DNA from 2 places in the Arthrobacter sp. BG3 genome. Region 1 is predicted to be linked to the other one. Evidence: predicted binding sites of a transcription regulator. Region 1 holds the regulator's gene; the other holds the start of a gene.
What was found. The regulator Rex, encoded in region 1, represses fermentation and respiration genes when NADH is low (regulators of the CRP and FNR family bind a similar motif). The targets are predictions, from matches to a motif close to CTTGTGAANNNNTTCACAAG.
Positions count from the first base shown of each region.

Region 1 (3,245 bases):
GCCGGGCCGGAAGTGTAGCGCAGGGCCGGGAGCGTAGCGCCGGGCCGGAAGCGCAGCGGGAGACGGCGCGGCAGGGGCCGGCCGGGTCGCGGGTCAGACGGTGGGGCCGCGGAAGCGGGAGAACCCCCGCCAGAGGCCGTAGATGGCCCCTCCGACGGTGGCGGCCTTTAGCCCCAGGGTGGCCGCGCGCCGTCCGGAGCGGAAGTCATAGACCGGCCAGTTGTTTTCGCGGGCATGGCGGCGGAGCCGGGCATCGGGGTTGATGGCCACGGGATGGCCCACCATGCTCAGCAGCGGGACGTCGTTGTGCGAATCGCTGTACGCCCAGCACCGGCTCAGGTCCAGACCCTCTGCCTCGGCCACCGCGCTCACGGCCACGGCCTTGGCAGGACCGTGCAGGATCTCGCCGACCAGCCGTCCGGTGTAGGCGCCGTCCCGGACTTCGCCTACGGTGCCCAGGGCCCCGGTGAGGCCCAGCCGGGTCGAGATGACCGTGGCCACCTCGATCGGTGTCGCCGTCACGAGCCAGACCTTGCGGCCCACCCGGAGGTGCTGCTCGGCCAGGGCCTTGGCCCCCGGCCAGATCCGGGATTCAATCATCTCGTCATATACTTCTTCGCCGAGGGCCTCAATGTCCTTCACGGTGATGCCGCAGGCCAGGCCCAGGGCCGTGTCGCGAACGGCGTGGACGTCATCCAACTTCTCGCCGCGGAGCACGAACATAAGCTGTTTCCAGGCAATCCCGATCGCCTGGGGAATCGTGAAGGCCCCGCGCTGGTGCATCTTACGGGCCACATGGAACAGGCTGGCCCCCCGCATGAGGGTGTTGTCGACGTCGAAGAACGCGGCCTCGCCGTGCTGCGGTGCTGCAGCCGGCGCCGTGACCACAGCGACGTACTTCTCTTCGGACATGCCACGAGTCTAGTCAAAGCCCACGCCCGTTCCCGTCGCCGGGGCCGCAGCGGTGTCGGATATGTCTGCCGCGTCGACGCCGAACGGGCTCCCGGGCTACCGTGGAGCCATGCCAATCCCCGACGTCGTCCTCGTCACCAAAGCTGACTGCCACCTCTGCTCGGCGGCGCGCGCCGCCGTCGACCGCGTCACAAAGAGCCTCGGGATCGGCTGGCGGGAGCAGCCGGTGGACGACGACGCCGACCTGCGGGAACGCTTTGCGGAGGAGATTCCGGTGCTGCTGGTGGACGGTGTCCAGCGGGACTTCTGGAAGATCGACGAAACCCGGCTGGAGCGCACGCTGCGGCGCGCACTGGGCCAGCAGGCCTGACGGGCCGGATGGGCCTGCTTTGTTCGCTGAACTGCAGGACCTCTAGAGTGGAAGACATAACGCCACTCAATGGAGCAGATAGTGACTTCGCTGGATTCATCCCCTGAGGCGATGCCCGGGGGAGCAGGGACTGCCGCCAAGCAGATACCGCCCGCGGCCGTGGCCCGGCTGACCATCTACCTGCGCGCCCTCACCACCCTGCTCGGGGAGGGCATCGACCGTGTCTCGTCCGAATCCCTGGCCGAGGCCTCAGGCGTCAGCTCCTCCACTCTTCGCAAAGACCTGTCCTATGTGGGCTCCTACGGGACCCGTGGCGTCGGTTATGAAGTGCAGTACCTCAACCGGCACATTGCCGCGGCGCTGGGCCTGACGCACGACTGGAAAGTCGCCATCGTCGGCGCCGGCAACCTTGGCAAGGCGCTGGCCCGGTACGGCGGGTTCGAATCCCGGGGCTTCGACATTGTTGCGATTTTCGATGCGGACCAGATGGTGGTGGGCAGCGAGGTGGGCTGGCTGCGTGTCAGCGATGCGGCCGACCTCGAAGCCGTGCTGCAGCGGACCGGAGCCAACATGGTGGTGCTGGCACTGCCGGCCGCCGTGGCGCAGGACGTCTGCGACCGGGTAATTGCCGCCGGTGTGCGGAGCATCCTCAGTTTTGCCCCGGTGATGCTGCAGGTGCCGCCCGGGGTCAACCTGCGCAAGGTGGACATGGCCACTGAACTGCAGATCCTTGCCTATCACGCACAAAGGGCGCAGGACCCGGAGGATGCTGACTAGTTTCTAGTCAGCCCGTCCGGCTCCCGCGACCCTGCGCTGGTGCCTGGTGCCTGGTGCTTAGACCTGTTGCTTAGAAGGGCGCGCCCGGCTGCCCGTACGGGTTGGCGAACGGCTGCCGCTTGGCGAAGTACGGGGACGTCGCCGGCAGGTACAGCATGACGATGCCTGCGATGCCCAGGACGGCGGCAAGGGTGCCAAGGCTCAGCGGCAGAAGGCCGAAGATCGACAGGGCGGCGAAGACCGTGCCGAGGATCCGTGCCCAGTTCTTGCCCTTGCGCACGTTCAGGGCCACGAGGGCGTAGAGCCCGGCGCCGATTACGGCGAAAACCACGATGCTTCCGATCAGGAATCCCCTGATGTCCTCGAACCTGACGTCGGCGCCGCTGCCGGCCATCTGCTGATTGAACGCGTTCCGCATTTCGGGGGAGTCGACCATGCCTATCGACACCAGGAGGGAGATCACCCAGATGACACCGGACGCGACGATGAGCCAGAAGGCCGTGTTGACGAGCTGGGGCGTGCCCGTCTTGGCCACCGGCTGGTCCGAGGGGTACTGGCTGTAGGGGGACTGGCCGTACTGCGGGGTCTGCTGGCCGTACCCGGGCTGGCCGTACTGGGGCGCCTGCTGGCCGTACCCGGGCTGCCCATATTGCGGGGTCTGCTGGTTGTACTGGGGCTGGTTGGACTGCGGTGCGTTCTGGCCGTACTGGGGAATGTGCGGGGCGTTCTGCCCGTACTGCGGCGCCTGCTGGCCGTACTGCGGCGCGGACGGGGCCTGGCCGTATTGGGGCGCGGCGGGAGGAGTCTGCCCGTACTGCGGGGCGGACGGCGGCTGCTGGCCGGACTGGGGTGCGTTCTGGCCGTAGCGGGGTGTGGGCTGTTCGCCGGGCTCGGGGGCGTCCGGGTTCTTCGGCGGGACTGGCGGGATGCTCATTGGCGTTCCTTTGCGTGGCGGACTGGTTCAGATACCGGAAACAGCTTCCTGCCCTGCCCCCAGCATGGTTTAGGTCCACCGTACCGCGCGCCGCCGCCCGCGCGGATCATTCCTGAGAGGTATTCTCGGGCGCCCACGCGGAGTCCGAATGAAGCCCGGATGGAGTCCTGCTTAAGCCGGTGGTGCCGTCTCTTAAGCCGGATGGTGCTGTCTGTTAAGCCGGATGGTGCTGTCTGTTGAGCCGACGTTCAG
Region 1 is NZ_CM155270.1:2,764,306-2,767,550, forward strand. It holds gene AC1MFL_RS12410 (HAD family hydrolase) at 94-912, opposite strand; gene AC1MFL_RS12415 (glutaredoxin family protein) at 1,022-1,282, shown strand; gene AC1MFL_RS12420 (redox-sensing transcriptional repressor Rex) at 1,364-2,059, shown strand; gene AC1MFL_RS12425 (hypothetical protein) at 2,130-2,993, opposite strand; gene AC1MFL_RS12430 (hypothetical protein) at 3,242-3,245, opposite strand, start outside.

Region 2 (3,245 bases), 1.8 Mb from region 1:
TCGGCGGTCTTGAGCGCCGCGGCAGGTTTTGTCAGGTTGGTCATGGGTTATGCACTTTCTCTGGTTCGACGTGGACGCGGTCAGGCAGTGACGGGAACGGTATCCACGGCGGAGAGCTCCGCCTCCGTCAGGGCCCGGTCCATGACTTCCTTCCAGTACCCGTGCTGGATGGGGTAGAGCCCCTCGTCCTCGGTGCGCATCCCGGACGCGATCACCTTGGTCATGCCCAGGGCCCGGGCCTGTTCATCGGGGCCCGCGATCTCATGGGTGGACCCGCGCGTCATGTCGTTCCAAGGCGCCGAGGTGGCCCAGTATGTCTTGTTGCAGGATCGGAACTCTTCGAGGTCGTCGGGGGTGGCCATGCCCGTGGCGTTGAAGAAGTCCTCGTACTGGCGGATGCGCTTGGTGCGGTTCTCCTGGGATTCGCCCTTGGGTGCGATGCAGTAAATGGTGACTTCGGTCTGGTCCGCGGAGATGGGGCGGAAGTGGCGGATCTGGGAGGAGAACTGGTCCATGATGTAGACATTCGGGTACAGGCACAGGTTCCGCGAGATGTTGATCATGAAGTTGGCCATCTCCTCGCCGTATTTCGACACAAGCTCCTCGCGGCGGTCCCACAGCGGACGGTCCTCGGGGTTGGTCCACTCCTGCCACAGCAGCAGGTGGCCGTGGTCGTAGGAATAGAAGCCCCCCTTGACCTTGCCCCACTTGCCGGCGTCCATGGCCTTGGTTTTGTTGGCGGAGTCGCCTGCGCCGCGGCGGGCGGTGGTGGCGGCGTAGTTCCAGTGCACAGCGGTGACGTGGTAGCCGTCGGCGCCGTTCTCCGCCTGCACCTTCCAGTTGCCGTCGTAGGTGTAGGTGGATGAGCCGCGCAGCACTTCGAGTCCTTCCGGGGACTGGTCCACGATGGAGTCGATCACCTTGGTGGCGTCACCCAGGTGCTCTTCGAGCGGGAGCACGTCCGCCTTCAGGGAACCAAAGAGGAAACCGCGGTAGGAGGCGAAGCGGGCAACCTTGGTGAGGTCGTGGGAGCCCTCTTTGTTGAAAGTCTCCGGGTAGCCGGCGTTGCGGGAGTCCTTGACCTTCAGCAGCTCACCGGAGTTCTTGAAGGTCCAGCCATGGAACGGGCAGGTGAAAGTGGTGCGGTTGTCCGTCTTGCGGCGGCACAGCATCGCGCCGCGGTGGGAGCAGGCGTTGACGATGCAGTTCAGGTTCTCGTCCTTGTCGCGGGTGATCACTACAGGGGTGCGGCCGATGTTCGTGGTGAAGTAGTCCCCCACATTGGGGATCTGGGACTCATGAGCGAGATAGACCCAGTTGCCCTCGAAGATGTGCTTCATCTCCAGTTCGAAAATATCCTCATCGGTGAAAATTTCGCGCTTGGCCCGGATGACGCCGTTCTCACGGTCATCGATCACGGCGTCGGAAAGGACCTCACGGACATGGGTCAGGTTCTCGGTCATGGCTGCTCCTTCATTGGAGAGTGCTGTACAAATCTGGCGGGAGATCCGGGCTGGCCGGGGGCGCCGCTGGGGGACGTTGTCAGGCAATCTTGTCCCATCGTGACCGCACTCACATCAGGCAAATACCTAGGTTCTACCAAGGGTGTCATTATGTAGGTTTCCTGACAGAAAAGCCGCTATATCGATATTTGTGGCGTCCTTATCGCGAGGCCTACCATGAGACGGACATCACGCGCAGCCCCGTCACCTCGGTTCAACCCTGGCGCACGAAGGCTCGCAACGGGTGCAGGAACCTTTCCTCCCCAGTTCAATGAAGAGTATGGAGAAGACCATGACAGAGACCCAAACGGACGCCCGTAAAGAGGACCAGGGCACTGCCGTCGAAGCAGGTTCAAAGGCCACCGAGCGCTTCACCGCCTCAGGAAAGCTCGCTCAGCTGGATGTGCCGAAGGAAAGGGTGAGCCTGCTGGCGGGGGCACTCATCAAGGCCGCTAACGACATCGTCGTCGAACACGAGGTCACCTACGAGGAATACAACGCGTTCAAGGCCTGGCTGATCAAGGTGGGAACAGACGGGGAATGGCCGCTGTTCCTGGACGTGTGGCTGGAACACACTGTCGAGGACGTCAACTCCCAGGACCGTCCAGGCACCGTGGGTACCATCGAGGGACCCTACTACGTGCCCGGCTCCCCTGTGCTCCAGAGCCCTGGCACTGTAGAGATGCGCGAGGGCGAGGAGGGCACCCCGCTGCACTTCACGGGCCGCTTCACTGATACCGAAGGCAGTGCAATCCAGGGTGCTCAGGTGGAAATTTGGCATGCGGACAGCGCCGGATTTTACTCCCAGTACGCCCCGGGCCTCCCCGAATGGCTCTTCCGCGCCACGGTCAAGGCGAACGACGACGGCCGCTTCGAAATCAACACCATGCGCCCGGCGCCTTACCAGATTCCCACAGACGGGGCTTGCGGGCAGCTGATCAACGCGGCCGGGTGGCACGCCTGGCGTCCGGCGCACATCCACATCAAGGTCTCCGCGCCCGGCTTCCAGCCTGTAACCCAGCAGCTGTACTTCCCCGGCGATCCTCACAACGCCGATGACATTGCCTCGGCGGTCAAGCCCGAGCTGATGCTGGACCCGCGGCCGCGCACGGACGGCCAGGCCGGCGAAGAAGTGGTTTATAACTATGTGCTCGCCAAGGAAGGCCAGCACAAGTAAAAACCACCGCCACAACCGGTGCCGGCGCCTCGGCTCTTGCACGAACTGCGCCCCGGAGTGCCAACTCCGGGGCGCAGGTTTTTTTCCGCCGTCCCCAGGAGCCAGAATGCCGCGATCCCGCCAGATCCTGCCCGCCATGCCGCACGCGGAAGCCGCTGCGGCCCCGGACTCTCAACCGCTGCTGGGACGTCCGGGGGTTCGCCCCGCCGGGGCGCGCCAATTCCTCCGTGACCTGGGCATGCCCTATGCATCGAACGGGGTGATCGGCCTCATCTTCGCCGGCTCCGGCCCTATAGCGGTCACGCTGGCCGTTGGAACGGCGGGCGGACTTACTCAGGGCCAACTCGCTTCCTGGGTGTTTGCCATCCTTTTCTCGGGCGGGGCGGCGACGGTTTTCATGTCGCTCCTTTACCGCCAGCCACTGGGCTTCGCATGGTCCATTCCCGGCACGGTGCTCCTCGGACCGTCACTGCAGCACCTGTCCTTTCCGGAGGTGGTCGGCGCGTTCTTCACGTCCGCTATTCTCATCCTCGCCCTGGGTGCCAGCGGACTGGTTCGCCGCATCA
Region 2 is NZ_CM155270.1:72,831-76,075, forward strand. It holds gene benB (benzoate 1,2-dioxygenase small subunit) at 1-44, opposite strand, end outside; gene benA (benzoate 1,2-dioxygenase large subunit) at 81-1,463, opposite strand; gene catA (catechol 1,2-dioxygenase) at 1,783-2,679, shown strand; gene AC1MFL_RS00390 (benzoate/H(+) symporter BenE family transporter) at 2,786-3,245, shown strand, end outside.
Region 2: benA (benzoate 1,2-dioxygenase large subunit) is a predicted target of Rex. The motif match lies at 1,560-1,579, and genes of this name have one in related genera.